Regions from separate parts of the Psychrobacillus sp. FSL K6-1267 genome, predicted to be linked through region 3. Evidence: a T-box and tRNA genes for the amino acid it is inferred to sense, from the RefSeq annotation. Region 3 holds a T-box; the other regions hold tRNA genes.
What was found. A T-box is a leader RNA that pairs with one kind of tRNA and senses whether it is charged. The one in region 3 lies ahead of ileS (isoleucine--tRNA ligase), so its partner is inferred to be a tRNA-Ile.

Region 1: it encodes a tRNA-Ile, which carries the amino acid that the T-box ahead of ileS (isoleucine--tRNA ligase) is inferred to sense. The anticodon was not compared.
Region 2: it encodes a tRNA-Ile, which carries the amino acid that the T-box ahead of ileS (isoleucine--tRNA ligase) is inferred to sense. The anticodon was not compared.

What each region holds. Positions count from the first base shown of each region.
Region 1 is NZ_JBBOOR010000001.1:95,768-106,164, forward strand. It holds rRNA gene MHB55_RS00470 (23S ribosomal RNA) at 1-1,246, shown strand, start outside; rRNA gene rrf (5S ribosomal RNA) at 1,375-1,490, shown strand; tRNA gene MHB55_RS00480 (tRNA-Val) at 1,517-1,592, shown strand; tRNA gene MHB55_RS00485 (tRNA-Thr) at 1,606-1,681, shown strand; tRNA gene MHB55_RS00490 (tRNA-Lys) at 1,688-1,760, shown strand; tRNA gene MHB55_RS00495 (tRNA-Leu) at 1,784-1,868, shown strand; tRNA gene MHB55_RS00500 (tRNA-Gly) at 1,886-1,960, shown strand; tRNA gene MHB55_RS00505 (tRNA-Leu) at 1,976-2,064, shown strand; tRNA gene MHB55_RS00510 (tRNA-Arg) at 2,081-2,157, shown strand; tRNA gene MHB55_RS00515 (tRNA-Pro) at 2,164-2,240, shown strand; tRNA gene MHB55_RS00520 (tRNA-Ala) at 2,256-2,331, shown strand; rRNA gene MHB55_RS00525 (16S ribosomal RNA) at 2,467-4,020, shown strand; tRNA gene MHB55_RS00530 (tRNA-Ile) at 4,128-4,204, shown strand; tRNA gene MHB55_RS00535 (tRNA-Ala) at 4,221-4,296, shown strand; rRNA gene MHB55_RS00540 (23S ribosomal RNA) at 4,413-7,340, shown strand; rRNA gene rrf (5S ribosomal RNA) at 7,520-7,635, shown strand; gene MHB55_RS00550 (alpha/beta hydrolase family protein) at 8,369-9,586, shown strand; gene MHB55_RS00555 (EamA family transporter) at 9,690-10,397, opposite strand, start outside.
Region 2 is NZ_JBBOOR010000001.1:3,263,879-3,274,275, forward strand. It holds gene MHB55_RS16765 (alkaline phosphatase family protein) at 1-457, opposite strand, end outside; gene MHB55_RS16770 (potassium channel family protein) at 658-1,128, opposite strand; tRNA gene MHB55_RS16775 (tRNA-Leu) at 1,608-1,689, opposite strand; tRNA gene MHB55_RS16780 (tRNA-Cys) at 1,721-1,794, opposite strand; tRNA gene MHB55_RS16785 (tRNA-Gly) at 1,801-1,875, opposite strand; tRNA gene MHB55_RS16790 (tRNA-Gln) at 1,882-1,953, opposite strand; tRNA gene MHB55_RS16795 (tRNA-His) at 1,955-2,030, opposite strand; tRNA gene MHB55_RS16800 (tRNA-His) at 2,066-2,141, opposite strand; tRNA gene MHB55_RS16805 (tRNA-Trp) at 2,167-2,240, opposite strand; tRNA gene MHB55_RS16810 (tRNA-Tyr) at 2,250-2,333, opposite strand; tRNA gene MHB55_RS16815 (tRNA-Thr) at 2,343-2,418, opposite strand; tRNA gene MHB55_RS16820 (tRNA-Phe) at 2,423-2,498, opposite strand; tRNA gene MHB55_RS16825 (tRNA-Asp) at 2,521-2,596, opposite strand; tRNA gene MHB55_RS16830 (tRNA-Met) at 2,600-2,676, opposite strand; tRNA gene MHB55_RS16835 (tRNA-Val) at 2,823-2,898, opposite strand; tRNA gene MHB55_RS16840 (tRNA-Glu) at 2,921-2,995, opposite strand; tRNA gene MHB55_RS16845 (tRNA-Ser) at 3,025-3,116, opposite strand; tRNA gene MHB55_RS16850 (tRNA-Asn) at 3,123-3,197, opposite strand; rRNA gene rrf (5S ribosomal RNA) at 3,206-3,321, opposite strand; rRNA gene MHB55_RS16860 (23S ribosomal RNA) at 3,413-6,340, opposite strand; tRNA gene MHB55_RS16865 (tRNA-Ala) at 6,459-6,534, opposite strand; tRNA gene MHB55_RS16870 (tRNA-Ile) at 6,550-6,626, opposite strand; rRNA gene MHB55_RS16875 (16S ribosomal RNA) at 6,738-8,292, opposite strand; gene MHB55_RS16880 (nucleotidyltransferase-like protein) at 8,763-9,629, opposite strand; gene MHB55_RS16885 (YgzB family protein) at 9,759-10,103, shown strand.
Region 3 is NZ_JBBOOR010000001.1:1,358,595-1,368,991, forward strand. It holds gene MHB55_RS06625 (cell division protein SepF) at 1-156, shown strand, start outside; gene MHB55_RS06630 (YggT family protein) at 174-434, shown strand; gene MHB55_RS06635 (YlmH family RNA-binding protein) at 607-1,395, shown strand; gene MHB55_RS06640 (DivIVA domain-containing protein) at 1,490-1,999, shown strand; T-box leader at 2,052-2,270, shown strand; gene ileS (isoleucine--tRNA ligase) at 2,339-5,101, shown strand; gene lspA (signal peptidase II) at 5,415-5,891, shown strand; gene MHB55_RS06655 (RluA family pseudouridine synthase) at 5,891-6,817, shown strand; gene pyrR (bifunctional pyr operon transcriptional regulator/uracil phosphoribosyltransferase PyrR) at 7,017-7,556, shown strand; gene MHB55_RS06665 (uracil-xanthine permease family protein) at 7,580-8,899, shown strand; gene MHB55_RS06670 (aspartate carbamoyltransferase catalytic subunit) at 9,049-9,927, shown strand; gene MHB55_RS06675 (dihydroorotase) at 9,929-10,397, shown strand, end outside.

The DNA of each region.
Region 1 (10,397 bases), 1.3 Mb from region 3:
CTAAGGTGAGCGAGAGAACTCTCGTTAAGGAACTCGGCAAAATGACCCCGTAACTTCGGGAGAAGGGGTGCTCTTTTGGGTGTATAGCCTAGAAGAGCCGCAGTGAATAGGCCCAGGCGACTGTTTAGCAAAAACACAGGTCTCTGCAAAACCGTAAGGTGAAGTATAGGGGCTGACGCCTGCCCGGTGCTGGAAGGTTAAGAGGAGTGCTTAGCGCAAGCGAAGGTGCGAATTGAAGCCCCAGTAAACGGCGGCCGTAACTATAACGGTCCTAAGGTAGCGAAATTCCTTGTCGGGTAAGTTCCGACCCGCACGAAAGGCGTAACGATCTGGGCACTGTCTCAACGAGAGACTCGGTGAAATTATAGTACCTGTGAAGATGCAGGTTACCCGCGACAGGACGGAAAGACCCCGTGGAGCTTTACTGTAGCTTGATATTGAATTTTGGTGCAACTTGTACAGGATAGGTAGGAGCCTTAGAGCCCGGAGCGCCAGCTTCGGAGGAGGCGTCGGTGGGATACTACCCTGGTTGTATTGAAATTCTAACCCATACCCGTAACCCGGGTAGGAGACAGTGTCAGGCGGGCAGTTTGACTGGGGCGGTCGCCTCCTAAAGTGTAACGGAGGCGCCCAAAGGTTCCCTCAGAATGGTTGGAAATCATTCGAAGAGTGTAAAGGCAGAAGGGAGCTTGACTGCGAGACCTACAAGTCGAGCAGGGTCGAAAGACGGGCTTAGTGATCCGGTGGTTCCGCATGGAAGGGCCATCGCTCAACGGATAAAAGCTACCCCGGGGATAACAGGCTTATCTCCCCCAAGAGTCCACATCGACGGGGAGGTTTGGCACCTCGATGTCGGCTCATCGCATCCTGGGGCTGTAGTCGGTCCCAAGGGTTGGGCTGTTCGCCCATTAAAGCGGTACGCGAGCTGGGTTCAGAACGTCGTGAGACAGTTCGGTCCCTATCCGTCGTGGGCGTAGGAAATTTGAGAGGAGCTGTCCTTAGTACGAGAGGACCGGGATGGACACACCGCTGGTGTACCAGTTGTTCTGCCAAGGGCATCGCTGGGTAGCTATGTGTGGACGGGATAAGTGCTGAAAGCATCTAAGCACGAAGCCCCCCTCAAGATGAGATTTCCCATTACGCAAGTAAGTAAGATCCCTCAAAGACGATGAGGTAGATAGGTTCGGGGTGGAAGCGTGGCGACACGTGCAGCTGACGAATACTAATCGATCGAGGACTTAACCAAATTGTTTGTTTCTATTAATGATGTCAGTTTATTCAGTTTTGAAAGAATAATATTTTTTTGATAATAAGGCTTGTAAAACTCTACAAACTTGTTATAATAGAACTTGTCTTTCAATTAAATTATTCAAGTCTAGTGATGATGGCGAAGAGGTCACACCCGTTCCCATACCGAACACGGAAGTTAAGCTCTTCAGCGCCGATGGTAGTTGGGGGTCTCCCCCTGCAAGAGTAGGACATCGCTGGGCTTGCAATAAGAAATTAATATTACCCAGGAGGATTAGCTCAGCTGGGAGAGCATCTGCCTTACAAGCAGAGGGTCGGCGGTTCGAGCCCGTCATCCTCCACCATAACTTTACTCCTGCCGGAGTAGCTCAACTGGTAGAGCAACTGACTTGTAATCAGTAGGTTGAGGGTTCAAGTCCTTTCTCCGGCACCATTTTTCGAGCCATTAGCTCAGTTGGTAGAGCATCTGACTTTTAATCAGAGGGTCGTAGGTTCGAATCCTACATGGCTCATTCACTTTTTGTGAAATAAATATGCGGGTGTGGCGGAACTGGCAGACGCACTAGACTTAGGATCTAGCGCCGCAAGGCGTGGGGGTTCGACTCCCTTCACCCGCACCATTTAATTTAATAACCGAGCGGAAGTAGTTCAGTGGTAGAACACCACCTTGCCAAGGTGGGGGTCGCGAGTTCGAACCTCGTCTTCCGCTCCAAAGATTCATCAAAGTGCCGGGGTGGCGGAACTGGCAGACGCACAGGACTTAAAATCCTGCGGTAGGTGACTACCGTACCGGTTCGATTCCGGTCCTCGGCACCACTTTTATGAAACATTAGCGCCCGTAGCTCAATTGGATAGAGCGTCTGACTACGGATCAGAAGGTTGTGGGTTCGACTCCTGCCGGGCGCGCCATATATACGGGAAGTAGCTCAGCTTGGTAGAGCACTTGGTTTGGGACCAAGGGGTCGCAGGTTCGAATCCTGTCTTCCCGACCAGTTATTTATAATATTGGGGCCTTAGCTCAGCTGGGAGAGCGCCTGCCTTGCACGCAGGAGGTCAGCGGTTCGATCCCGCTAGGCTCCACCATGAACATTGAAAACTGAACATGCAAAACGTTAAGACATATAGCATCAAACAACTTCGGTTGTATTGACGCAAAACAATTTTTGACATCATTTAATGATGATGCCAGCAAAACAAAATGAGCTTTTTAAGTTCTCTATTATGGAGAGTTTGATCCTGGCTCAGGACGAACGCTGGCGGCGTGCCTAATACATGCAAGTCGAGCGAATGATGAAGAAGCTTGCTTCTTCTGATTTAGCGGCGGACGGGTGAGTAACACGTGGGCAACCTGCCCTGTAGATTGGGATAACTCCGGGAAACCGGGGCTAATACCGAATAATCCATTTCCTCACATGGGGGAATGTTAAAAGACGGTTTCGGCTGTCACTACAGGATGGGCCCGCGGCGCATTAGCTAGTTGGTGAGGTAACGGCTCACCAAGGCGACGATGCGTAGCCGACCTGAGAGGGTGATCGGCCACACTGGGACTGAGACACGGCCCAGACTCCTACGGGAGGCAGCAGTAGGGAATCTTCCACAATGGACGAAAGTCTGATGGAGCAACGCCGCGTGAGTGAAGAAGGTTTTCGGATCGTAAAACTCTGTTGTGAGGGAAGAACAAGTACGAGAGTAACTGCTCGTACCTTGACGGTACCTCATTAGAAAGCCACGGCTAACTACGTGCCAGCAGCCGCGGTAATACGTAGGTGGCAAGCGTTGTCCGGAATTATTGGGCGTAAAGCGCGCGCAGGCGGTCCTTTAAGTCTGATGTGAAAGCCCACGGCTCAACCGTGGAGGGTCATTGGAAACTGGGGGACTTGAGTGCAGAAGAGGAAAGCGGAATTCCAAGTGTAGCGGTGAAATGCGTAGAGATTTGGAGGAACACCAGTGGCGAAGGCGGCTTTCTGGTCTGTAACTGACGCTGAGGCGCGAAAGCGTGGGGAGCAAACAGGATTAGATACCCTGGTAGTCCACGCCGTAAACGATGAGTGCTAAGTGTTAGGGGGTTTCCGCCCCTTAGTGCTGCAGCTAACGCATTAAGCACTCCGCCTGGGGAGTACGGTCGCAAGACTGAAACTCAAAGGAATTGACGGGGGCCCGCACAAGCGGTGGAGCATGTGGTTTAATTCGAAGCAACGCGAAGAACCTTACCAGGTCTTGACATCCCGCTGACCGGCCTAGAGATAGGCTTTTCCCTTCGGGGACAGCGGTGACAGGTGGTGCATGGTTGTCGTCAGCTCGTGTCGTGAGATGTTGGGTTAAGTCCCGCAACGAGCGCAACCCTTGATCTTAGTTGCCAGCATTCAGTTGGGCACTCTAAGGTGACTGCCGGTGATAAACCGGAGGAAGGTGGGGATGACGTCAAATCATCATGCCCCTTATGACCTGGGCTACACACGTGCTACAATGGACGGTACAGAGGGTCGCAACCCCGCGAGGGTGAGCTAATCCCATAAAACCGTTCTCAGTTCGGATTGTAGGCTGCAACTCGCCTACATGAAGCCGGAATCGCTAGTAATCGTGGATCAGCATGCCACGGTGAATACGTTCCCGGGCCTTGTACACACCGCCCGTCACACCACGAGAGTTTGTAACACCCGAAGTCGGTGGGGTAACCCTTTTGGGAGCCAGCCGCCGAAGGTGGGACAGATGATTGGGGTGAAGTCGTAACAAGGTAGCCGTATCGGAAGGTGCGGCTGGATCACCTCCTTTCTAAGGATATATTCGGAATACAGATCTTTATCTGTATCTTAACGTTTTGCAGTTCAGTTTTGAATGTTCATGTATATTAACATTTAATAGATATGGAAATTCAAAGAGGGCCTATAGCTCAGCTGGTTAGAGCGCACGCCTGATAAGCGTGAGGTCGATGGTTCGAGTCCATTTAGGCCCACCATACCTTTTTTTATTTCGGGGCCTTAGCTCAGCTGGGAGAGCGCCTGCCTTGCACGCAGGAGGTCAGCGGTTCGATCCCGCTAGGCTCCACCAACGAAATAATTTTGTTCTTTGAAAACTGGATAAAACGACATCAAAAAAGAAACAAACGCAAGATATTCAAATTGTGATCACTTACGTGATTACAAGTGTAGTACTTTTAACTTTTAGGTTAAGTTAATAAGGGCGCACGGTGGATGCCTTGGCACTAGGAGTCGACGAAGGACGGCACTAACACCGATATGCTTCGGGGAGCTGTAAGTGAGCTTCGATCCGGAGATTTCCGAATGGGGAAACCCACTGCCCGTAATGGGGCAGTACATTTGCGTGAATACATAGCGCATCTGAGACACACCCAGGGAACTGAAACATCTAAGTACCTGGAGGAAGAGAAAGAAAATTCGATTCCCTGAGTAGCGGCGAGCGAAACGGGAAGAGCCCAAACCAAGAGGCTTGCCTCTTGGGGTTGTAGGACACTCTATACGGAGTTACAAAAGAATGAGTTAGATGAAGCGACCTGGAAAGGTCCGCAGGATAGGGTAAAAGCCCCGTAGTCCAAAATTCATTCCCTCCAGAGTGTATCCTGAGTACGGCGGAACACGTGAAATTCCGTCGGAATCCGGGAGGACCATCTCCCAAGGCTAAATACTACCTAGTGACCGATAGTGAACCAGTACCGTGAGGGAAAGGTGAAAAGCACCCCGGAAGGGGAGTGAAATAGACCCTGAAACCGTGTGCCTACAAATAGTCAAAGCCCGTTAACGGGTGATGGCGTGCCTTTTGTAGAATGAACCGGCGAGTTACGATTACATGCGAGGTTAAGTTGAGAAGACGGAGCCGCAGCGAAAGCGAGTCTGAATAGGGCGAATGAGTATGTGGTCGTAGACCCGAAACCAGGTGATCTACCCATGTCCAGGATGAAGGTAAGGTAACACTTACTGGAGGTCCGAACCCACGCACGTTGAAAAGTGCGGGGATGAGGTGTGGGTAGCGGAGAAATTCCAATCGAACCTGGAGATAGCTGGTTCTCTCCGAAATAGCTTTAGGGCTAGCCTCAAACGTTAGAATCTTGGAGGTAGAGCACTGTTTGGACTAGGGGCCCATCCCGGGTTACCGAATTCAGACAAACTCCGAATGCCAATGATTTATGTTTGGGAGTCAGACTGCGAGTGATAAGATCCGTAGTCAAGAGGGAAACAGCCCAGACCACCAGCTAAGGTCCCAAAGTATTTGTTAAGTGGAAAAGGATGTGGCGTTGCTTAGACAACCAGGATGTTGGCTTAGAAGCAGCCATCATTTAAAGAGTGCGTAATAGCTCACTGGTCGAGTGACGCTGCGCCGAAAATGTATCGGGGCTAAACAAATCACCGAAGCTGTGGATTGATACCTTTGGTATCAGTGGTAGGAGAGCGTTCTAAGGGCGTTGAAGTCAGACCGGAAGGACTGGTGGAGCGCTTAGAAGTGAGAATGCCGGTATGAGTAGCGAAAGATGGGTGAGAATCCCATCCACCGTATGACTAAGGTTTCCTGAGGAAGGCTCGTCCGCTCAGGGTTAGTCGGGACCTAAGTCGAGGCCGATAGGCGTAGACGATGGACAACAGGTTGATATTCCTGTACCACCACCCCACCGTTTGAGTGATGGGGGGACGCAGTAGGATAGGGTAAGCGTGCTGTTGGTTATGCACGTCCAAGCAGTGAGGTGTGAGTGTAGGCAAATCCGCACTCTGTAACATTGAGCTGTGATGGCGAGGACTTAGTCCGAAGTTCCTGATTTCACACTGCCAAGAAAAGCCTCTAACGAGGTGGGAGGTGCCCGTACCGCAAACCGACACAGGTAGTCGAGGAGAGAATCCTAAGGTGAGCGAGAGAACTCTCGTTAAGGAACTCGGCAAAATGACCCCGTAACTTCGGGAGAAGGGGTGCTCTTTTGGGTGTATAGCCTAGAAGAGCCGCAGTGAATAGGCCCAGGCGACTGTTTAGCAAAAACACAGGTCTCTGCAAAACCGTAAGGTGAAGTATAGGGGCTGACGCCTGCCCGGTGCTGGAAGGTTAAGAGGAGTGCTTAGCGCAAGCGAAGGTGCGAATTGAAGCCCCAGTAAACGGCGGCCGTAACTATAACGGTCCTAAGGTAGCGAAATTCCTTGTCGGGTAAGTTCCGACCCGCACGAAAGGCGTAACGATCTGGGCACTGTCTCAACGAGAGACTCGGTGAAATTATAGTACCTGTGAAGATGCAGGTTACCCGCGACAGGACGGAAAGACCCCGTGGAGCTTTACTGTAGCTTGATATTGAATTTTGGTGCAACTTGTACAGGATAGGTAGGAGCCTTAGAGCCCGGAGCGCCAGCTTCGGAGGAGGCGTCGGTGGGATACTACCCTGGTTGTATTGAAATTCTAACCCATACCCGTAACCCGGGTAGGAGACAGTGTCAGGCGGGCAGTTTGACTGGGGCGGTCGCCTCCTAAAGTGTAACGGAGGCGCCCAAAGGTTCCCTCAGAATGGTTGGAAATCATTCGAAGAGTGTAAAGGCAGAAGGGAGCTTGACTGCGAGACCTACAAGTCGAGCAGGGTCGAAAGACGGGCTTAGTGATCCGGTGGTTCCGCATGGAAGGGCCATCGCTCAACGGATAAAAGCTACCCCGGGGATAACAGGCTTATCTCCCCCAAGAGTCCACATCGACGGGGAGGTTTGGCACCTCGATGTCGGCTCATCGCATCCTGGGGCTGTAGTCGGTCCCAAGGGTTGGGCTGTTCGCCCATTAAAGCGGTACGCGAGCTGGGTTCAGAACGTCGTGAGACAGTTCGGTCCCTATCCGTCGTGGGCGTAGGAAATTTGAGAGGAGCTGTCCTTAGTACGAGAGGACCGGGATGGACACACCGCTGGTGTACCAGTTGTTCTGCCAAGGGCATCGCTGGGTAGCTATGTGTGGACGGGATAAGTGCTGAAAGCATCTAAGCACGAAGCCCCCCTCAAGATGAGATTTCCCATTACGCAAGTAAGTAAGATCCCTCAAAGACGATGAGGTAGATAGGTTCGGGGTGGAAGCGTGGCGACACGTGCAGCTGACGAATACTAATCGATCGAGGACTTAACCAAATTGTTTGTTTCCATTAATGATGTCTTTTATCCAGTTTTGAGTGAACAACTCAAGAGGATTTCAAAACACAAGCAGTGCTAGGAAACGAGTGAGCGAAGGAAGGAGCGTACTTACGTACGTGACTGACTGAACGAGCGAAGTTGACAACGCAATGCGCAGTGGATTGAAAGCCGAAAAGTCTAGTGATGATGGCGAAGAGGTCACACCCGTTCCCATACCGAACACGGAAGTTAAGCTCTTCAGCGCCGATGGTAGTTGGGGGTCTCCCCCTGCAAGAGTAGGACGTCGCTGGGCACTGGAAAAAGTCGTTACCGAGAAATCGGTGACGGCTTTTTTGTTTGTTCTATAAAGAAATTAGAAGTGCCGAAGGCACCTAACCATTCCTAACTAAGCAAGTGTGCGAGAAAGCAGAGGGGCAAAGAGTTCAAGGAAGCAAGGAAGAGAGGCTCGGAGCGTATAGTATACGCGAGAACCGATCGACTGCGGCTGACGAAGAAATCTGCCGTCCATCTGGTTTCGCAGCCTGCGCCGATGGTAGTTGGGGGTCCCCCTGCAAGAGTAGGACGTCGCTGGGCACTGGAAAAAGTCGTTACCGAGAAATCGGTGACGGCTTTTTTGTTTGTTCTATAAAGAAATTAGAAGTGCCGAAGGTACTAACCATTCCTAACTAAGCAAGTGTACGAGAAAGCAGAGGGGCGGCAAAGAGTTCAAGGAAGCAAGGAAGAGAGGCTCGGAGCGTATAGCATACGCGAGAACCATCGACTGCGGCTGACGAAGAAATCTGCCACACCCATCTGTTTTCGCAGCCCAAGGAACATGCAAATTTAAACCCTTTAAGCTTATGATGAATAATTTTAATAATTATTTTAAACTACAATTAAAATATTTACTCCTTTATGCACTTCTGTTATACTTAAAATAGAACAGACGGGGGATGGAAATAATCAATAAAAAGGGCCTTATATTAACTTTAATATTTCTTTTTATAATACTTTCAGCTTGTAGTAACAAACAGGAGGTGAACGATGTGTCCAAAGGTAAGGATGAATCAAAGAAAACTGTTTCCTTAGAGACTGTAGAAGGGATTTGGGAAGGATCTATTAATGTGCCTAATCAGCCGTTACCAATCACTATACAGTTTACAAAAGAAAAAGGTAGTATTAGTATCCCTATCCAGGGTTTAAATGATCATCCGCTTACCAATATTACTCTAAACGATACTGATATTACTTTTAACATGCCGCTGCCGGGACAAAAGATATCCTTTCTAGGAAAGCTGGAGAATGAAAAAATCGCAGGGACGTTTACACAACAAGGGCAGTCGTTCCCGTTTGAATTGAGCAAAGTAAATGAACTTGAAGGAACTGCTGAGCATTTAGAAGAAATTGAAGTAATGGGTGGCAAAATGATTGGTCAAATAGAAGTTCCAGAGGGGGAAGGACCTTTTCCGCTTATGATTATTCTTGCAGGTTCAGGACCCACCGATCGTAATGGAAACTCCTTAGTTATGGCAGGGAAAAATAATAGCTTAAAAATGATTGCAGAAGAACTAGCAGCAGAGGGAATTGCTAGCATACGCTATGATAAAAGAGGAGTAGGACAAAACATTGATCTTGCCACAAAGGAAGAAGAACTAAGATTTCATCACTATATTGAAGATGCAGAAGCTTGGGCAAACTTTGCAAAAGATGACGAACGCTTTAGTGATATAGGCTTCATAGGTCATAGTGAAGGATCTCTTATAGGTATGGTTGCTGCAAAAGAGGTAGAAGCCTCTATATTTATATCACTAGCAGGTGCGGGAAGACCAATAGATGAGATATTAAAAGAGCAATTAAGCGCTCAGTTACCAAATAATCTTATGGAGGAATCTCAAAAAATATTAGAAAAGCTTAAGCAAGGTCAACAGGTGGATGAAGTCTCTAATGAATTACAAAGCATATTTCGTCCGTCTGTTCAACCATATACGATTTCATGGTTACAATACAATCCAGCTGAACAAATTCAACAATTAGATTCAAGAGTATTAATCGTGAACGGTACATTAGATATGCAAGTTCCAAGTAACGATGCAAAACTTTTACATCAAGCAAAGGGAGATTCTGAACTATTGATCATTGAGAAAATGAATCATGTATTAAAGGAATCCCCAGACGATGAAGCAGGAAATATGGCAACATATACAGATCCGAGCCTCCCGCTAGCAGATGGATTGGTTGAAGGAATCCTTAAGTTTATTAAATAAGAAAATGAAGGTATCTACCTTAAGTAAATGAGTGATAGAAAGCTATTCCTAAATCTTTTCTTATCATAAAAAAAACGCTGAACTAGTAGTTCAGCGTTTCAAGTTAAAATATAGCCTTCTGTTGTTTTTGTTTTCTTCGGATGTCTGCAATTGTAGGTATACACATACCTATCAATATGACAACGATTCCTAGTACCTGTAGCCAGGTAAGAGCTTCACTTAGAACAAGTACGGATACCATAACAGCAACTGGCAATTCCATAGCACTTAAAATAGATGAAACTGCACCGCCTACTTTTGGTACAGCAATTACGAAGAAATAAATTGGGATAATGATACCTAGTAATCCTAAGCCTAGTCCCAAGAAAAGAAGAGATTCTGTGAAAAGTTTCCCATTCCACATAATTTCTGGGCTTTGGAAAACCGAAATCATCAAAGCAGCGATAAAGGAAACCCATAGCAGACGAGTAGTAGTATTCATTCCCTCTACTTGTTTAGTATTGATGTTCATGTTAAGTGAGAAGGATACCGCGGCTGCGAAACCATAAACCCAGCCTCTCCAGTCGATTCCACTTAAATCGACGTCTAGTACACCTGCAGCTAGTAAAGTACCAGCAAATAAAATAATAAGAGAGATAACTTCTGCTCGAGAAGGTAATCTTTTTCTTATAATACAATCAATCAATGTGCCAATCCAAGTAAACTGGAAGAGCATGACTACTGCTAGAGAGGCTGGTAAATATATAAGAGCTTGTCCATAGACAATACCCGTAGTTGCTGTAAAAATACCTGCTAACAGTACAATTTTAAA
Region 2 (10,397 bases), 1.9 Mb from region 3:
TACTTAGATGCGATTCATTCAGGTGAATAACACTATCCGCTGCCACATGCTTTATCCCGTTATCCCACATTTCCCTTATACCACTCCCATAGCTAATCATACGATTCTCATCCTTTTTAAACCATATCAATCCTGGTAGTTTATGTCGGTCTGCATATGTTCCCGTCAACAAGGTGCTATCAATCGTAACTGACATAGTTGGATAAGAGCTAATAAACTCTGGATAAAAATCACCGTTCTTTGTTAAAAATGAGAAAGCAGGTGCCTTCCCCTCTTTCATTGCTTCTTGTAGCGGCTCAGTCATTAAAGAATCGACAACAATAAGAACCACCGGCTTTTTGGTTGCTGCTATCTTTACTTCATTAAGCTTTTTTGTCGGAGACATAGAAATACTCAATACAAGGCCTCCGCATATAACAAGCAATAAAGCTAATATGATGAGTATTGTTTTCTTCACTGTAGTCACCTATCTTCCATTCGTAGCTTTAGTATGGTGATTTACAAATGAATACATGCTTGTTTAATGTTAAAAACTCATGTTTAGTCAGAAAGTATGTAAAAATATTCATCGACATCCATTTATATAAATCAAACATAAAAAGAAAACACCTTCACCGGTTGATTTATCTTTATAAGAATCAAAATTGTTCATCCGCTTCAACTACCTTTTTCTCCATCACCGCCATTGCTTTGCTCACCTTCTTTTTCGTTTTTTGTGCTTTCCCCAGGGCTATCTTCCTTTTCACCCAAAGCTCTGATAAAAAATGCGGTTGGCAACAAAAGACCGATGGCTGCTTGTATAAGTGCAAAGAATCGCGCCTTTCCGACAGGTACCAAGTCCCCATAACCTACTGATAATATGGTGACTCCACTGAAATAGAGATAATCCCAAAAATTTTCTCCTCCATCTTTCCCCTCTTCAGTACTAACTCTTACTACATCCCCTTCCATGGACAATAAATAATAAAGAACAGCAAATCCAAAGGTAATGCCAAGCATAGTAAAAAATAGTTTTTGGAATAAAGTTGACTGAAAATAACTTTTCTTATACTTACGACCTGAAAAGAAATAGTATAAGTTTGTTACCATAAATAAAATCGTCAATCCCATTAGTATCGTGGAAAACATACATCTATCCCTCTCTTATCGTCTCTCTAGTTCATTCAGTTTTAGTTGTATGAATTCCTCAATAATGAATATAATTAATGTCGATATGACTATCTTGTCAATCGAATACAAAATATATACAAATTAATTAATATAGGAAACGGAATAGAGATGCATTCTCAATTCATGGATTAAGATATTTGCATGCTAGTGTACATATGTATAATAAAGTATTAATTTAGTAAGTAAGTGATCGTATAGGACATAAAGACATTGAAATGACTCTCAAGGGATTATTCTAATGAAATAAAAGAACTGAGGATAGAAGATGAGAAAGCTTGTGACGTCTGTGTAAGACATAAGTAAAAAAATTAAAATCAATGGAAACTATTAAAAAATAATCATGAATGAGAATATAAAAAAAGCTTACAAAAGCTGCGGTAACAGCATTCATAAGCTTTAGTCAAAATATCAAATTGTAAGTGATATTTCATAATAGATACCGGTGGTCGGGGTCGAACCGACACATCCGAAGATACGGGATTTTGAGTCCCGCGCGTCTGCCAATTCCGCCACACCGGCATAATGAAGGCAGTAAATACTTTTTAAAAATTGGAGGCGGCAACCGGATTTGAACCGGTGATAAAGGTGTTGCAGACCTGTGCCTTACCACTTGGCTATGCCGCCTTAATTTGGAGCGGAAGACGAGGTTCGAACTCGCGACCCCCACCTTGGCAAGGTGGTGTTCTACCACTGAACTACTTCCGCAAAAAACTGGGGTACCTGGATTCGAACCAGGGCATGACGGAATCAAAATCCGTTGCCTTACCGCTTGGCTATACCCCAATGGGGCGACCGATGGGAATTGAACCCACGAATGCCGGAATCACAATCCGGTGCGTTAACCACTTCGCCACGACCGCCACAGAATAAAAAAAAGAGCTAACTAAAAGGAATATGGGGCGACTGATGGGAATTGAACCCACGAATGCCGGAATCACAATCCGGTGCGTTAACCACTTCGCCACAACCGCCATTATTCAAAGTTAACTTATTATTTGGCAGGGGCAGTAGGAATCGAACCCACATCAAAGGTTTTGGAGACCTCTATTCTACCGTTAAACTATGCCCCTATTAAAAACTGGTGGAGGGGGACGGATTCGAACCGCCGAACCCTAAGGAGCGGATTTACAGTCCGCCGCGTTTAGCCACTTCGCTACCCCTCCACTGGTGAGTGGTGCCGGAAAGAGGACTTGAACCCCCAACCTACTGATTACAAGTCAGTTGCTCTACCAATTGAGCTATTCCGGCATAATGGTGGCTCAGGACGGAATCGAACCGCCGACACAAGGATTTTCAGTCCTTTGCTCTACCGACTGAGCTACTGAGCCACATATGTATTTTAAAGATAAATGGCGGTCCCGACCGGGATCGAACCGGCGATCTCCTGCGTGACAGGCAGGCATGTTAACCGCTACACCACGGGACCATTTGGTTGCGGGGACAGGATTTGAACCTGTGACCTTCGGGTTATGAGCCCGACGAGCTACCGAACTGCTCCACCCCGCGACAATAAGAAAGTGTTGAAATTTAAATCAACTACGCAATTAGTGAATTTTACGTCTTCCACGCTACGCTTGCGTCGACGTTAATCGCTTTCTTCGTGAAACGATTTGCTCCACCCCGCGACAATAATAAGTGTTGAAAATTTATAATGGTGGAGGATGACGGGCTCGAACCGCCGACCCTCTGCTTGTAAGGCAGATGCTCTCCCAGCTGAGCTAATCCTCCATAATGCTGGTTTTAATTTAAATGGTGACCCCTACGGGATTCGAACCCGTGTTACCGCCGTGAAAGGGCGGTGTCTTAACCGCTTGACCAAGGGGCCATTATATTTATGTAAAGAAGAAATCTATCTGGCGGAGAGCAAGGGATTTGAACCCTTGAGACAGTGTTACCCGTCTACACGATTTCCAATCGTGCTCCTTCGGCCACTCGGACAGCTCTCCTAGAAATGGCTCCGAAGGTAGGACTCGAACCTACGACCGATCGGTTAACAGCCGATTGCTCTACCACTGAGCTACTTCGGAATAATATCGCCTAGCGACGTCCTACTCTTGCAGGGGGAGACCCCCAACTACCATCGGCGCTGAAGAGCTTAACTTCCGTGTTCGGTATGGGAACGGGTGTGACCTCTTCGCCATCATCACTAGACTTGTCGGCTTTCAATACAAGTTGTATGGAAACCCTACTGAGTTGTTCACTCAAAACTGGATAAAAGACATCATTAATGGAAACAAACAATTTGGTTAAGTCCTCGATCGATTAGTATTCGTCAGCTGCACGTGTCGCCACGCTTCCACCCCGAACCTATCTACCTCATCGTCTTTGAGGGATCTTACTTACTTGCGTAATGGGAAATCTCATCTTGAGGGGGGCTTCGTGCTTAGATGCTTTCAGCACTTATCCCGTCCACACATAGCTACCCAGCGATGCCCTTGGCAGAACAACTGGTACACCAGCGGTGTGTCCATCCCGGTCCTCTCGTACTAAGGACAGCTCCTCTCAAATTTCCTACGCCCACGACGGATAGGGACCGAACTGTCTCACGACGTTCTGAACCCAGCTCGCGTACCGCTTTAATGGGCGAACAGCCCAACCCTTGGGACCGACTACAGCCCCAGGATGCGATGAGCCGACATCGAGGTGCCAAACCTCCCCGTCGATGTGGACTCTTGGGGGAGATAAGCCTGTTATCCCCGGGGTAGCTTTTATCCGTTGAGCGATGGCCCTTCCATGCGGAACCACCGGATCACTAAGCCCGTCTTTCGACCCTGCTCGACTTGTAGGTCTCGCAGTCAAGCTCCCTTCTGCCTTTACACTCTTCGAATGATTTCCAACCATTCTGAGGGAACCTTTGGGCGCCTCCGTTACACTTTAGGAGGCGACCGCCCCAGTCAAACTGCCCGCCTGACACTGTCTCCTACCCGGGTTACGGGTATGGGTTAGAATTTCAATACAACCAGGGTAGTATCCCACCGACGCCTCCTCCGAAGCTGGCGCTCCGGGCTCTAAGGCTCCTACCTATCCTGTACAAGTTGCACCAAAATTCAATATCAAGCTACAGTAAAGCTCCACGGGGTCTTTCCGTCCTGTCGCGGGTAACCTGCATCTTCACAGGTACTATAATTTCACCGAGTCTCTCGTTGAGACAGTGCCCAGATCGTTACGCCTTTCGTGCGGGTCGGAACTTACCCGACAAGGAATTTCGCTACCTTAGGACCGTTATAGTTACGGCCGCCGTTTACTGGGGCTTCAATTCGCACCTTCGCTTGCGCTAAGCACTCCTCTTAACCTTCCAGCACCGGGCAGGCGTCAGCCCCTATACTTCACCTTACGGTTTTGCAGAGACCTGTGTTTTTGCTAAACAGTCGCCTGGGCCTATTCACTGCGGCTCTTCTAGGCTATACACCCAAAAGAGCACCCCTTCTCCCGAAGTTACGGGGTCATTTTGCCGAGTTCCTTAACGAGAGTTCTCTCGCTCACCTTAGGATTCTCTCCTCGACTACCTGTGTCGGTTTGCGGTACGGGCACCTCCCACCTCGTTAGAGGCTTTTCTTGGCAGTGTGAAATCAGGAACTTCGGACTAAGTCCTCGCCATCACAGCTCAATGTTACAGAGTGCGGATTTGCCTACACTCACACCTCACTGCTTGGACGTGCATAACCAACAGCACGCTTACCCTATCCTACTGCGTCCCCCCATCACTCAAACGGTGGGGTGGTGGTACAGGAATATCAACCTGTTGTCCATCGTCTACGCCTATCGGCCTCGACTTAGGTCCCGACTAACCCTGAGCGGACGAGCCTTCCTCAGGAAACCTTAGTCATACGGTGGATGGGATTCTCACCCATCTTTCGCTACTCATACCGGCATTCTCACTTCTAAGCGCTCCACCAGTCCTTCCGGTCTGACTTCAACGCCCTTAGAACGCTCTCCTACCACTGATACCAAAGGTATCAATCCACAGCTTCGGTGATTTGTTTAGCCCCGATACATTTTCGGCGCAGCGTCACTCGACCAGTGAGCTATTACGCACTCTTTAAATGATGGCTGCTTCTAAGCCAACATCCTGGTTGTCTAAGCAACGCCACATCCTTTTCCACTTAACAAATACTTTGGGACCTTAGCTGGTGGTCTGGGCTGTTTCCCTCTTGACTACGGATCTTATCACTCGCAGTCTGACTCCCAAACATAAATCATTGGCATTCGGAGTTTGTCTGAATTCGGTAACCCGGGATGGGCCCCTAGTCCAAACAGTGCTCTACCTCCAAGATTCTAACGTTTGAGGCTAGCCCTAAAGCTATTTCGGAGAGAACCAGCTATCTCCAGGTTCGATTGGAATTTCTCCGCTACCCACACCTCATCCCCGCACTTTTCAACGTGCGTGGGTTCGGACCTCCAGTAAGTGTTACCTTACCTTCATCCTGGACATGGGTAGATCACCTGGTTTCGGGTCTACGACCACATACTCATTCGCCCTATTCAGACTCGCTTTCGCTGCGGCTCCGTCTTCTCAACTTAACCTCGCATGTAATCGTAACTCGCCGGTTCATTCTACAAAAGGCACGCCATCACCCGTTAACGGGCTTTGACTATTTGTAGGCACACGGTTTCAGGGTCTATTTCACTCCCCTTCCGGGGTGCTTTTCACCTTTCCCTCACGGTACTGGTTCACTATCGGTCACTAGGTAGTATTTAGCCTTGGGAGATGGTCCTCCCGGATTCCGACGGAATTTCACGTGTTCCGCCGTACTCAGGATACACTCTGGAGGGAATGAATTTTGGACTACGGGGCTTTTACCCTATCCTGCGGACCTTTCCAGGTCGCTTCATCTAACTCATTCTTTTGTAACTCCGTATAGAGTGTCCTACAACCCCAAGAGGCAAGCCTCTTGGTTTGGGCTCTTCCCGTTTCGCTCGCCGCTACTCAGGGAATCGAATTTTCTTTCTCTTCCTCCAGGTACTTAGATGTTTCAGTTCCCTGGGTGTGTCTCAGATGCGCTATGTATTCACGCAAATGTACTGCCCCATTACGGGCAGTGGGTTTCCCCATTCGGAAATCTCCGGATCGAAGCTCACTTACAGCTCCCCGAAGCATATCGGTGTTAGTGCCGTCCTTCGTCGACTCCTAGTGCCAAGGCATCCACCGTGCGCCCTTATTAACTTAACCTAAAAGTTAAAAGTACTACACTTGCAATCACGTAAGTGATCACAATTTGAATATCTTGCGTTTGTTTCTTTTTTTGATGTCGTTTTATCCAGTTTTCAAAGAACAATTATATTTTTAATGGTGGAGCCTAGCGGGATCGAACCGCTGACCTCCTGCGTGCAAGGCAGGCGCTCTCCCAGCTGAGCTAAGGCCCCGAAATTAAAAAGGTATGGTGGGCCTAAATGGACTCGAACCATCGACCTCACGCTTATCAGGCGTGCGCTCTAACCAGCTGAGCTATAGGCCCTCTTTGAATTTCCATATCTATTAAAAATGTTAATATAAATATGAACATTCAAAACTGAACTGCAAAACGTTAAGATACAGATAAAAATCTGTATTCCGAATATATCCTTAGAAAGGAGGTGATCCAGCCGCACCTTCCGATACGGCTACCTTGTTACGACTTCACCCCAATCATCTGTCCCACCTTCGGCGGCTGGCTCCCAAAAGGGTTACCCCACCGACTTCGGGTGTTACAAACTCTCGTGGTGTGACGGGCGGTGTGTACAAGGCCCGGGAACGTATTCACCGTGGCATGCTGATCCACGATTACTAGCGATTCCGGCTTCATGTAGGCGAGTTGCAGCCTACAATCCGAACTGAGAACGGTTTTATGGGATTAGCTCACCCTCGCGGGGTTGCGACCCTCTGTACCGTCCATTGTAGCACGTGTGTAGCCCAGGTCATAAGGGGCATGATGATTTGACGTCATCCCCACCTTCCTCCGGTTTATCACCGGCAGTCACCTTAGAGTGCCCAACTGAATGCTGGCAACTAAGATCAAGGGTTGCGCTCGTTGCGGGACTTAACCCAACATCTCACGACACGAGCTGACGACAACCATGCACCACCTGTCACCGCTGTCCCCGAAGGGAAAAGCCTATCTCTAGGCCGGTCAGCGGGATGTCAAGACCTGGTAAGGTTCTTCGCGTTGCTTCGAATTAAACCACATGCTCCACCGCTTGTGCGGGCCCCCGTCAATTCCTTTGAGTTTCAGTCTTGCGACCGTACTCCCCAGGCGGAGTGCTTAATGCGTTAGCTGCAGCACTAAGGGGCGGAAACCCCCTAACACTTAGCACTCATCGTTTACGGCGTGGACTACCAGGGTATCTAATCCTGTTTGCTCCCCACGCTTTCGCGCCTCAGCGTCAGTTACAGACCAGAAAGCCGCCTTCGCCACTGGTGTTCCTCCAAATCTCTACGCATTTCACCGCTACACTTGGAATTCCGCTTTCCTCTTCTGCACTCAAGTCCCCCAGTTTCCAATGACCCTCCACGGTTGAGCCGTGGGCTTTCACATCAGACTTAAAGGACCGCCTGCGCGCGCTTTACGCCCAATAATTCCGGACAACGCTTGCCACCTACGTATTACCGCGGCTGCTGGCACGTAGTTAGCCGTGGCTTTCTAATGAGGTACCGTCAAGGTACGAGCAGTTACTCTCGTACTTGTTCTTCCCTCACAACAGAGTTTTACGATCCGAAAACCTTCTTCACTCACGCGGCGTTGCTCCATCAGACTTTCGTCCATTGTGGAAGATTCCCTACTGCTGCCTCCCGTAGGAGTCTGGGCCGTGTCTCAGTCCCAGTGTGGCCGATCACCCTCTCAGGTCGGCTACGCATCGTCGCCTTGGTGAGCCGTTACCTCACCAACTAGCTAATGCGCCGCGGGCCCATCCTGTAGTGACAGCGAGATGCCGTCTTTTAACATTCCCCCATGTGAGGAAATGGATTATTCGGTATTAGCCCCGGTTTCCCGGAGTTATCCCAATCTACAGGGCAGGTTGCCCACGTGTTACTCACCCGTCCGCCGCTAAATCAGAAGAAGCAAGCTTCTTCATCATTCGCTCGACTTGCATGTATTAGGCACGCCGCCAGCGTTCGTCCTGAGCCAGGATCAAACTCTCCATAATAGCTGGCTGGCGATACACAGCGCATTGCGTTGTCAGCTTCGCTTACTCGGTCAGTCACGTACGTTAGTACGCTCCTTTTCTCGCTCACTCGCTTCCTAGCACTGCACTACGTCTCGTCAACCAGAAAAAATAGAACTAGTTTAAAAGCTCATTTTGTTTTGCTGGCATCATCATTAAATGATGTCAAAAATTGTTTTGCGTCAATACAACCGAAGTTGTTTGAAGCTATATGTCTTAACGTTTTGCATGTTCAGTTTTCAATGTTCATTTTTGCGTTGTCGTTTTTTGCGACTTCTCTAATTTATCACCATTCAACTGGCTAGTCAAGAAGTTTTTTAAAAAACTTTTTTTATTAATTTTCTGCTGTTTTTTAATTCGTTTTTGACGACGCTTATTATAATACCGCATATTTAATGTATATGTCAACAAAAAACGAGCATTTTTTTATTTCGTTTTTTGTTGACCTTTTTTTACTCTTTAACTTTGTAGTATCTATGCAGAATATGGCTGCTTTTAGTAGGTTGTTTTTCTATTAGAATTAATCCTTTATCGACCAAGAATTCTATAAATACTTCAAGGTCAACGGAATAGTTTTTTAATTCCTCTTGTTCATGAATCTCTTGTATCGTCCAATACTCTTTAGAAGAAAGTACTTCGATTATATGCCGTGCCCCATCCTTTGTTCTTGAATGAATTAAGAAGTCACTCGCTAAAAATAAAAGTTCTAATCTTTTCTCTAATGTTTCTCCACTCGACACTAACTCATCGTACAATTTATATATAGAAGGATCTAATTGCTTTACTTGCTTCCACACCATAACCTCCGGGTGCATCCCCTTTTCAATAATAGCTAATCTAGCTAGATGATGCAGTGAGTTTACAATATGATTATAAGCATCTAGATAATTTAATTGCTCAAAGAATACTTTAGCTTGCATATAGCTTCTACTAAGCTTTGCAAATTCTATTCCCATTCTTACATTTCGGCCGTTTACCGGGAAATCCTGTAATTCCTTTTTAAGGTTTTCTACATATTCATTTCGATCAAATATTACTCTCCCATTGATCATCCAGCCCACTAACTTAGGATTGGCTCCTACTATAAACCATTTTCTAATTTGTTTTTCCGTAATAATATGCAATGCTGCCTTTTTGTCGTTATACGTATAATGCTTAGTAAAAACCGGAATAGGAGAATCTTTAGTTATAATGAACAATATGGAATCAAAGGTATCAGTAATAGGACTGACTTCTTCTATTTTTTCTATTAATATTATGCCTAATGTATTTGAATCACTGGCTCTTTCTTGATAGATAGGTCTTAACAACGCTTCCAATGTGAAAGCCTCCTTTATTAACTTATGTATTATTCTTCGACAATAATTTGATATTTCCTCTTTAAACTTTAATAACATTCCTTTATAAAAAAATATGTTATAGTGTAGGTATAATTAGGAGGCTAAAAAATGAAACCCTATAAAAACAAAATAAATCGAATTCGTTCCTTTGCTCTTGGTTTAATATTCTTTGGCTTTATTATCATGTACGGGGCTATCTTCTTTAGAGAGAACGCTATCTTAGTAACAATATTTATGACACTTGGGTTACTTTCTATTATTGGAAGTACAGCTGTATATGGATGGATAGGTTTATTATCTACTAAAGCCGTTCAAGTAGTATGCCCCAACTGTGGAAAACACACGAAAGTTTTAGGACGAGTAGATATGTGTATGTATTGCAAAGAACCACTTACATTGGATCCTACTCTTGAAGGTGAAGAATTTGATATTAGCTACAATAGAAAGAAATAATCCCTGCACTTTGCTTTTAAGCAAAGTGCTTTTTTATATTAACATAGTATACTCATATAGAGTGAAATGAAACGAAGTCTTCTTTCTCTACTCTCCATATTGCAAGCATCGCATTATTAGCATCATCATGATAACCAGCACCTCTGTTTCTTAGAAGATATAGAAACTCCTCACTTTTTAAATTAGCCAACACTAATCAATTGGAATGGATATCGACGATTTCTTACTATGTATTGTAAATCAAAATAATTTTCCCCATTTACTCTGCGTACCTTTCCTATTTAGGTTAAATAA
Region 3 (10,397 bases):
GAACAAGGAATCCGAATAATCGACTTTCTAAGTGGAACAGTATATGCTTTAGGTGGAGACATTCAACGAATTGGAACAGATATTTTCCTATGTGCTCCTGATTCCGTAGAAGTTGCAGGTTCGATTTCAGATTATTACTATAACGATCTAGATTAATAGAGGAGTTACTTACAATGGATTTAATATTAGTTTTGTTAGCTCAATTAGTACAAATATACTCATTTGCATTGATTATTTATATCTTTATGTCGTGGGTACCCAATGTGCGTGAATCTGCAATAGGGCAGTTTTTAGGGAAAATATGTGAGCCCTATTTAGAGCCATTTCGCAAAATCATTCCACCAATCGGTATGATTGATATTTCTCCGATTGTAGCTATTTTTGTTTTAAATATAGCTATGAGAGGAATTTTATCTTTAGGTCAATTCATTTAACCTCACATTAGTGAGGTTTTTTTGTAGGAGCAAGTGGCTCTTATCGATAAAACCAATGCCAAGCGCGCTTAAAGGGTAAACAAAGACTTTGATCCATGTCTTATTGGAAAAGTATCCCTGCAAGGATGCTAGCGTGTTTTCTTACTATAAATTTCAGCGAGGTCTCAGCAGTATGGAACATCTATTACAGCATTTTAGAAAAGAAGAGCAACCATTTATTGAACAAACCACTAATATGATGCGCGAAGTTGAAGATCGTTATGCTCCAAGGCTAACTGATTTTCTAGATCCTAGGCAGCAGTTTATTTTAAATTCTGTGCGCGGACAATATGATTCTATTGAGTCAAGTGCAGCAGGAGCATTAGAAGATGCTGAAAGAAGAAGAGTACTTCTATATCCGTCATATTTTGAACCAACAGAAGAAGATTATAATATGACTGTAGTTGAAGTAAAATATCCTCAAAAGTTTGTTACCTTAAAGCATAAAGACGTGCTTGGCTCGATGATGTCCCTAGGAATTGACCGGAGTAAATTTGGAGACATTCGAGTGGAGGAAGGCTCGATTCAATTTGTTGTTGCTACAGAGGTTTTAGATTATGTGAGGGCGAATTTTGTTGGGATTGGAAAAGTGAAGGTTCATATCGAAGTAGTAGATGACTCTTCCAATTATTTCAGACAACACGAGGAATGGGTATCAGAAAATCACACGGTGAGTTCTTTAAGGCTAGATACTGTTATTTCATCTATTTTCAATATATCTAGACAAAAATCTGCTTCTCTTATTCAAAGTGGTAAAGTAAAGGTCAATTGGACTGAAAAAGACCAACCGTCTATGGAATTACAAGAGCTAGATATGATTTCTATTCGTGGATTTGGTCGCATAAAATTATTGATGATAGAGGGAAGAACCAAAAAAGACAAAATAAGACTTCAAATTGGTAGAATAGAGCCAAAAAAATAATTTTCTTAAATTTAATTTGAAATTTAGATGTATTCAACCAGTCTGAAATGTATAATAGAGGGAAGAACATTAGTATGTAAAGGAGATGGATAGGATGCCACTAACACCACTTGATATACATAACAAGGAGTTCAGTAAGGGATTTAGAGGTTACAATGAAGATGAAGTAAATGAATTTCTTGATCAGATTATGAAGGACTTAGAAATACTTATCAAAGAAAAAAAAGAGTTAGAGCTCAAATTAAAGTCCTCCAGTGAAAAGGTTGGTCATTTCACGTCTATAGAAGAAACCTTACATAAGTCTATTGTAGTTGCGCAAGAGGCTGCTGAGGAAGTTAGACGCAACTCACAAAAAGAAGCAAAGCTCATAGTAAAAGAAGCAGAGAAAAATGCAGATCGTATTGTCAACGAAGCTCTTTCTAAAGCTCGAAAAATAGCCTTAGAAATTGAAGAGTTGAAGAAACAGTCTAAAGTTTTCCGAAATCGATTTAAAATGCTTGTAGAGGCACAACTAGATCTTATTAATACTGATGACTGGAATCATTTGATGGAGTATGATGTAGATACAACAGCTGTAGATCGTATTTCTGCTACAGAGGAATAAGAGATTTCTTGACTGATGGTCGTACATTTCCTATAATAATTTCATATCATATATATATGCATTGAAAAAGACGTCTAAAAATGATTTCTGTAAAGCGACTTGAGGATGGTGTGAGCTCAAGCAATGAAACGTTTTAGTGGATCACTTTGGAGCAAGGATACTGAATTTTTAAGTGTCTTCGGATTATGTCCCGTTACGACATACTAAGCGGCGGTTACTTTTAGTGATCGCAAGTAGGGTGGTACCGCGAGCATAACTTCTCGTCCCTTTTGGGATGAGGGGTTTTTTTATTTTCCATGAATTATACCAGCACCTGCGAAAAACAAAGGAGGAAGAAAAATGGAGTACAAAGACACACTATTAATGCCAAAAACAGATTTTCCTATGCGTGGAAATCTACCAGTGAAAGAGTTAGATATCCAAGCAAAATGGGAAGAACAGGATATTTATAAAAAAGTTTTAGAAAGAACGGAAGGGCGTCCATTCTTTGTTCTACATGATGGCCCACCGTATGCGAATGGTGATATTCATATTGGGCATGCTTTAAACAAAGTTCTTAAAGACATGATTGTTCGTCACAAATCGATGACAGGCTTCCATGCTCCTTATGTTCCAGGTTGGGATACACATGGACTACCAATTGAACAAGCTCTAACTAACAAAGGTGTTAAACGTAAGGAATTATCACTGGCTGAATTTAGAAAGCTATGTGAGGATTATGCATACCAACAAATTGACAACCAACGATCACAGTTTAAACGTTTAGGCGTTCGTGGAGATTGGGATAATCCTTATGTAACATTAAAGCCTGAATTCGAATCGCGACAAATTGAAGTATTTGGTGCTATGGCTAAGAAAGGTTACATCTACAAAGGATTGAAGCCTGTTTATTGGTCACCTTCAAGTGAATCTGCCCTTGCAGAAGCTGAGATTGAATACCAAGACAAAAAATCTCCTTCTATTTATGTTAGCTTTGCTGTAACAGATGGCAAGGGTGTTTTAGAAGAAGGGACAAAGTTCATTATTTGGACTACTACTCCTTGGACCATTCCTGCAAACTTGGCAATTTCATTACATCCACGAGTAGAATACGCAGTAGTACTAACAAAAGGGAACAAATATGTAATTGCAAAAGACTTAGCAGAATCTGTAGCAGCTGAGCTAGGATGGGAAGAATACTCTATTGAACGAACAATTCTTGGTCAAGAATTGGATCGTCTAGTTGCTAAGCACCCATTATATGACCGTGACTCTTTAATAATCCTTGGAGAGCATGTTACAACTGAATCAGGTACTGGCTGTGTTCATACAGCACCTGGCCACGGGGAAGACGACTTCTACGTAGGAAAAGCTTACGGTCTAGATGTGCTTTGTCCTGTTGACGAGCGTGGGGTACTGACAGCTGAGGCACCAGGCTTCGAAGGGCTATTCTATGATACAGCAAACAAAGCAATTACTGAGGCATTAGAGAAAGTAGGAGCATTAGAGAAGCTTACATTCTTTACTCACTCATATCCACATGACTGGCGTACGAAAAAACCTGTTATCTATCGTGCAACTCCTCAATGGTTTGCATCAATTGAGGCTTTCAGAGATGAATTATTGCAGTCTATCCTCAATACTAAATTTACACCAGCATGGGGAGAAACTCGTCTGTATAATATGATTCGTGATCGTGGAGATTGGTGTATCTCTCGTCAGCGTGTATGGGGTGTGCCAATTCCAGTATTTTATGCAGAGGACGGCGAACCAATTTTAACAGAAGAGACTATCTCTCATGTATCAAATCTATTCCGTGAGTATGGTTCAAATATTTGGTTTGAAAGAGAAGCAAAAGAGTTACTTCCTGAAGGGTTCACACATCCACATAGTCCAAATGGAATTTTCACAAAAGAAACAGATATTATGGACGTTTGGTTTGACTCTGGTTCTTCCTACCATGGTGTCTTAGAGGAACGTGATGATTTAGTATTCCCAGCAGATTTATATCTAGAAGGATCTGACCAATATCGCGGATGGTTTAACTCTTCTCTAATTACGAGTACTGCAATGTATGGTCATGCTCCATACAAAGGGTTATTAAGCCACGGCTTCATTTTAGACGGTAATGGTCGAAAAATGAGTAAATCATTAGGGAATGTTGTAGTCCCTGCTAAAGTAATGAATCAATTAGGTGCTGATATTCTACGTTTATGGGTTGCATCTGTAGATTATACAGCGGATGTTCGTGTATCTGATGCAATCATTAAACAAGTTACAGAAGTCTATCGTAAAATCCGTAATACGCTTCGTTTCTTACACGGGAATATTAGCGACTTTAATCCAACAAGTGATCGTGTGGCATTTGAGAACTTACGTGAAGTAGACCAATATATGTATATGAAATTACAAGAGGTTATCAAAACGGTAAGAGCTGCTTATGACCGTTATGATTTTGCTACAGTTTATCACACTGTTAATAACTTTGTTTCTGGTGAATTGAGCTCATTCTATCTTGATATCGCTAAAGACGTTGTTTATATTTACGGAACAGATGACAAAGATCGTCGTGCAATGCAAACTGTGATGTATGATACACTTCTTGCTTTATTAAAATTATTGACACCAATACTTCCACATACAGCAGATGAGCTTTGGGCTTATTTGGAGTTTGAGAAGGAAGAAAGTGTTCAATTAACAGATATGCCAGAAGCTCTTGACTATCCTGCATTTGAAGCACTTGCTCCAAAATGGGAAAAAATCATGGGATTACGTGATGATGTATTAAAAGCATTAGAGGAAGCTCGTAATGCGAAAACAATTGGTAAATCATTAGAAGCAAAAGTAACGTTGTATGTTAGTGATGAATATAAAGCGTTGTTCGACACAGACGCAATTGATTTCGCGCAACTGTTTATCGTATCTAAGTTTGTTTTAGGTGGTTCTCAATCTGAAGCACCAGCAAACAGTTTAGTGCTTGAAAATTCATCCGTTGTAGTTGAAAAAGCAGACGGAGAAAAATGTGAGCGTTGCTGGACTATTGCTGAAACAGTAGGAGAAAGTGAAGCTCACCCGACACTTTGCTCTCGCTGTGCAGAAGTAGTAGAAAAACATTACGTATAATATATACAAAGTGGCCCTATGCTAAATAGGGCCACTTTTTTAAAAAAATTAAGACAGAGCATTTGATTAGAAAGATAGATCACATGAATATGAATTACACTAAAAGTTTGAATAATAGATAAAAGAATTAATTTTTTCTTTTGTAAATCATAGATGCTCTTTTACGTAGGATAGGTTTCTATGGTAAACTATTGTAGATTGTTTAATATTATTCAGCAAAAATCTTTTTAAATAATTAGTGGGTGGATATAATATTCACTGCAACAAACGTAGAGAGGTCTTTAAGGCTTATTTGATTATCGGGGGAATTAATGTGTGGAAATTTTATGGACTAGCAGCATTTGTCATTGCATTAGATCAATGGACAAAATGGCTTGTTGTTAAAAATATGACGCTTGGTGAACAAATTATGATTTGGGACCCATACTTTGCACTGCTTTCACATCGTAATCGTGGTGCTGCATGGGGTATGCTACAAGGACAAATAGGTTTTTTTGCAGTTATCACTGTAGTTGTGATTGTTGCGATTATTTATTACTTTCATAAGGAAGCAAAAGGGAAACCTCTTTTTCAAGTAGGATTAATGCTTTTATTAGGAGGAGCAATTGGAAACTTTATAGATCGACTTTGGAAAGGTGAAGTAGTCGATTTTGTAGATGTACTCATTCCGGTTGTTAACTATGATTTTCCGATTTTTAATATTGCAGATGCTGCCCTAACATTAGGAGTTGTGGTTGTAATTATTTTTATACTACGAGAAGAACGAGCTGAAAAGAAAAAGGTGAAATAATGGAAGAATTAACGTTTATTATTGAAAAGGACCAGGAAAAAGAGAGAATTGATAAAGCAATTGCCTCTTTTGAAACAGATTGGTCTCGTACACAAATTCAAAATTTTATAAAAGATGGTAGTGTTTTAGTCAACAATGAGCCTGCAAAAACAAGCTACAAGGTAAAAGAGGGCGATGTAATTGTAGTAACTCCACCAGAAGCGGTTGAGCTAGATATAGTTGCAGAAAACTTGAATCTTGAAATCGTTTATGAAGACGAGGATGTAGTGGTAGTGTACAAGCCACGAGGTATGGTTGTTCATCCTGCTCCTGGTCATCTAAGTGGTACGCTCGTTAATGGTCTAATGCATCAAATTAAGGACCTTTCAGGTATCAATGGAGTTTTGCGCCCAGGAATTGTCCATCGTATTGATAAAGATACAACTGGCCTTCTAATGGTTGCTAAAAACGATGTTGCCCATGTTTCGTTAGTTGATCAGCTAGTAAAGAAAACAGTTACTCGTAAATACACTGCACTTGTTCATGGACATATCGCGCATGATAAAGGAACAATTGATGCGCCGATTGCTCGTGATAAAAAAGAGCGTCAAAACATGGCGGTTGTGGATAACGGTAAGCATGCTGTAACACATTTCCGTGTTTTAGAACGTTTTAACAAATTCACTTTAGTGGAATGTCAGTTGGAAACTGGAAGAACGCATCAAATTCGTGTTCATATGAAGTATATCGGTTATCCATTAGCAGGAGATCCTAAATATGGACCGAAGAAGACTATAGATTTTAATGGTCAAGTTCTACATGCAGGAGTTCTCGGTTTCATACAGCCAAGAACAGGGGAGTATTTAGAATTTTCTTATCCTCTACCAGAGGACTTTACAGATTTGTTGCAAGACTTGCGAAAACAATCATTGCCAAAAGAAGAATAGTCCGTTATACTAATTACAATAAATTGAATAGCTTCACCTTTAATAACAGTCCAGAGAGGCTGAGAAGGTACATGTGAAAGTGACTCACTATTATTCTGCGGATTAATAGGTTCACTATATTTTATCGCGCACATACAACCTCTTGGGCTTCTCTAGCTTAAGAGGTTTTTTTATATTATGGATAGGAGGATGTAATCGTATGGAAGAAAAGGCAAGCATATTGGATGAGCAAGCTATCAACAGGGCACTCACTAGAATTGCCCATGAAATTATTGAACGTAACAAAGGAATTGAAGAGTGTATATTAGTAGGGATAAAAACTAGAGGTACATTTTTAGCGCAAAGACTTGCAGAAAGAATCGTAAAAATTGAAGGTAAACCAATCAAAACGGGTGAGTTAGATATTACATTGTATAGAGATGATTTATCTTTAAAAAATGCTTCTAACGAGCCACTCGTACAACAAGTTGATATTACACATGATGTTACAAACAAAAAGGTTATTTTAGTAGACGATGTTCTGTTTACTGGGAGAACGGTTCGAGCAGCGATGGACGCAGTAATGGATTTAGGAAGGCCATCCCAAATACAACTTGCCGTGTTGATAGATAGAGGTCACAGAGAGCTACCAATCCGAGCAGATTATGTAGGTAAAAACATTCCTACCTCTAGTAGTGAAAAAATAGTGGTTAAAGTTACAGAGACGGACGAAGTAGATGCTGTAACAATATTTGAATAATCCTAGAAAGGTGGGGACCTTAAATGTCGAAAGCGATATTAGATGTAAATGACAAGCCTACAAGCGGACAACTGATTACTCTAAGTTTTCAGCATATGTTTGCGATGTTTGGCTCAACAATATTAGTACCACAGCTTGTAGGGTTAAGTCCCGCAATCGCGTTACTGACTAGTGGTATAGCAACAATCATTTTCTTAATGATAACCCGATTTCAAGTGCCGGCTTATCTAGGTTCCTCATTTGCTTTCATAGCACCAATTTTATTGGCAGTAAATGGACTTGGCGAATCGGGTAAAGCTATTGATCCAGGTAATGCAATGATTGGAGCAGTATTTGTAGGTTTAGTATATGGTATTGTGTCACTGATCATTTGGAAAAGTGGATACAAGTGGATTATGAAGCTATTGCCACCAATCGTTGTTGGTCCGGTAATTATGGTTATTGGTCTGGGATTAGCAGGAGTTGCTGTGGACATGGCGATGAATATCACAAATGTAGAGACAGGTTTAAAAGAGTATAGTTTCTTACATTTTTCTGCTGCACTTGTAACATTGTTTACAGCAATCATTTGTACTATCTTCTTTAAAAACATTATTAGTACCATGCCAATTTTGATTGGCTTAGTAGTTGGATATCTCTATTCTATACTAATTGGAATTGTAGATTTTACTCCTGTTAAAGAGGCAAGCTTCCTAGCGTTACCCGATTTCTTAGTACCAGGAGTTCATTATGATTTTGAAGTTACTTCTAAAATCTTGCTCATTATGGTTCCTATAGTCATTGTTACTATCTCTGAACATATTGGGCATCAATTAGTATTAGGGAAGGTTGTAAATCGAGACTATATTAAAGAGCCTGGTTTACATCGCTCACTTCTTGGAGATGGGTTAGGAACATTTGTAAGTGCTCTAATCGGCGGTCCACCAAAGACTACTTATGGCGAAAATATTGGTGTGTTAGCCATTACACGAGTTTATAGTGTGTACGTAATAATGGGAGCAGCAGTTGTTGCAATCTTGCTATCCTTCTTTGGTAAAGGAATGGCGCTTATCACAACAATACCTACCGCAGTTCTCGGAGGGGTATCTATCCTGCTGTTTGGGATTATTGCCTCTAGTGGGTTGCGCATGCTAGTAGAAGCAAATATTGATTTTGGAAACAGTCGCAACCTAGTTATTGCATCTGTTATCTTAGTAATCGGTATTGGTGGAGCTAAATTTATCGTAACGGAAGCATTAAGTATAGAAGGAATGGCACTAGCTGCCATCGTTGGAGTAGTTTTAAACTGGATTCTTCCGGGAAGAAAAGAAGCTGAATCATCTGGAAATGACACAATAGAATAATGACCTTTTAATAAGTTGAACAGAGAGTCAGCGAAGGGTTCGGACCAAAAAAGAGATTTTTACTTATAGAATCTCTACTTTGGTTATGCTTAACGGACCTTCTCGAATTTTTCGAGGAGGTTTTTTTTATAAAAGAAAGGCGGATATTCATGAAAAATTTAGTATCAATGAAAGATTTGTCAGTTGAACAAATACTAGCTATTTTAAAACAAGCACAAGCGTTTCGTGAAGGCGCCGTCTCAACTTTAAAAAACAAATATACAATGGCTAACTTATTCTTCGAACCGAGTACAAGAACGAAAATGAGCTTTGAAATGGCTGAAAGAAAGCTACAGCTGGAGGTGTTACCTTTTGATGCGGATTTTTCTAGTACATTAAAGGGTGAGACACTATATGACACAGTAAAAGTACTAGAATCTATAGGCTTGGATGCATTAGTTATAAGACATGAACAAAATAACTATTTCAATGAACTGGTAGGGAAATTGAGACCTGCAATCATCAATGGAGGGGACGGAACTGGAAACCATCCCACTCAAAGCCTTTTAGATATCTTTACTATTTGGCAAGAATTTGGGGGAATGAAGGATAAAATAGTCACAATAGTAGGGGACATAGCGCATAGTAGAGTGGCAAGATCGAATGCAGATGCTTTAACTAGGCTAGGAGCTAAAATTCATTTTGTGTGTCCACGTGAATGGCAAGCAGAATTTGAATCTACTAATAATTTTGATGATGTAATTGAAGTAAGTGATGTTTTAATGATGCTACGAGTGCAACATGAAAGGCACGATGGTTCGATATCATTTTCAAAGGAAGAATACCATCAATCCTATGGTCTGACTTTGGAGCGAGAAAGCAGGATGAAAGAAGGATCAATTATTATGCACCCTGCTCCGTTTAATCGTGATGTGGAAATTGCAAACGAATTAGTAGAATGTGAGCGTTCTAGGATTTTTAAGCAAATGGAAAATGGTGTTTATATCCGAATGGCTGTTATTGAGATGATCTTGAAAGGGAGAGAATAACATGACAAAAATAATTCAAAACGTTCAACTAGTAAACCAATCAGGTGAATTAGAAACTACTTCTGTTGTAGTTAAAGAAGGGAAAATAGCAGAAATCCACCCTACTCCAACTTTAGCAGAGGCACAAGAAATCGATGGTAAAGGAATGTTACTTTCAGCAGGTTTTATTGACGTACATGTGCATCTACGTGAGCCAGGTGGTGAACAAAAAGAAACGATTGAAACTGGTACAAAAGCTGCTGCAAAGGGTGGGTATACAACTATCTGTGCAATGCCTAATACTCGTCCAGTCCCAGATACAGCTGAAAACTTCTCACATGTACTAAACCTAGTAGAAAAAAATGCACTTATAAGAGTGCTTCCATATGCTTCAATTACAATACGCCAAGCTGGTAAAGTACGTACAGATATTGCTTCACTTAAAGAGCTTGGGGCATTTGCTTTAACCGATGACGGCGTGGGAGTACAGA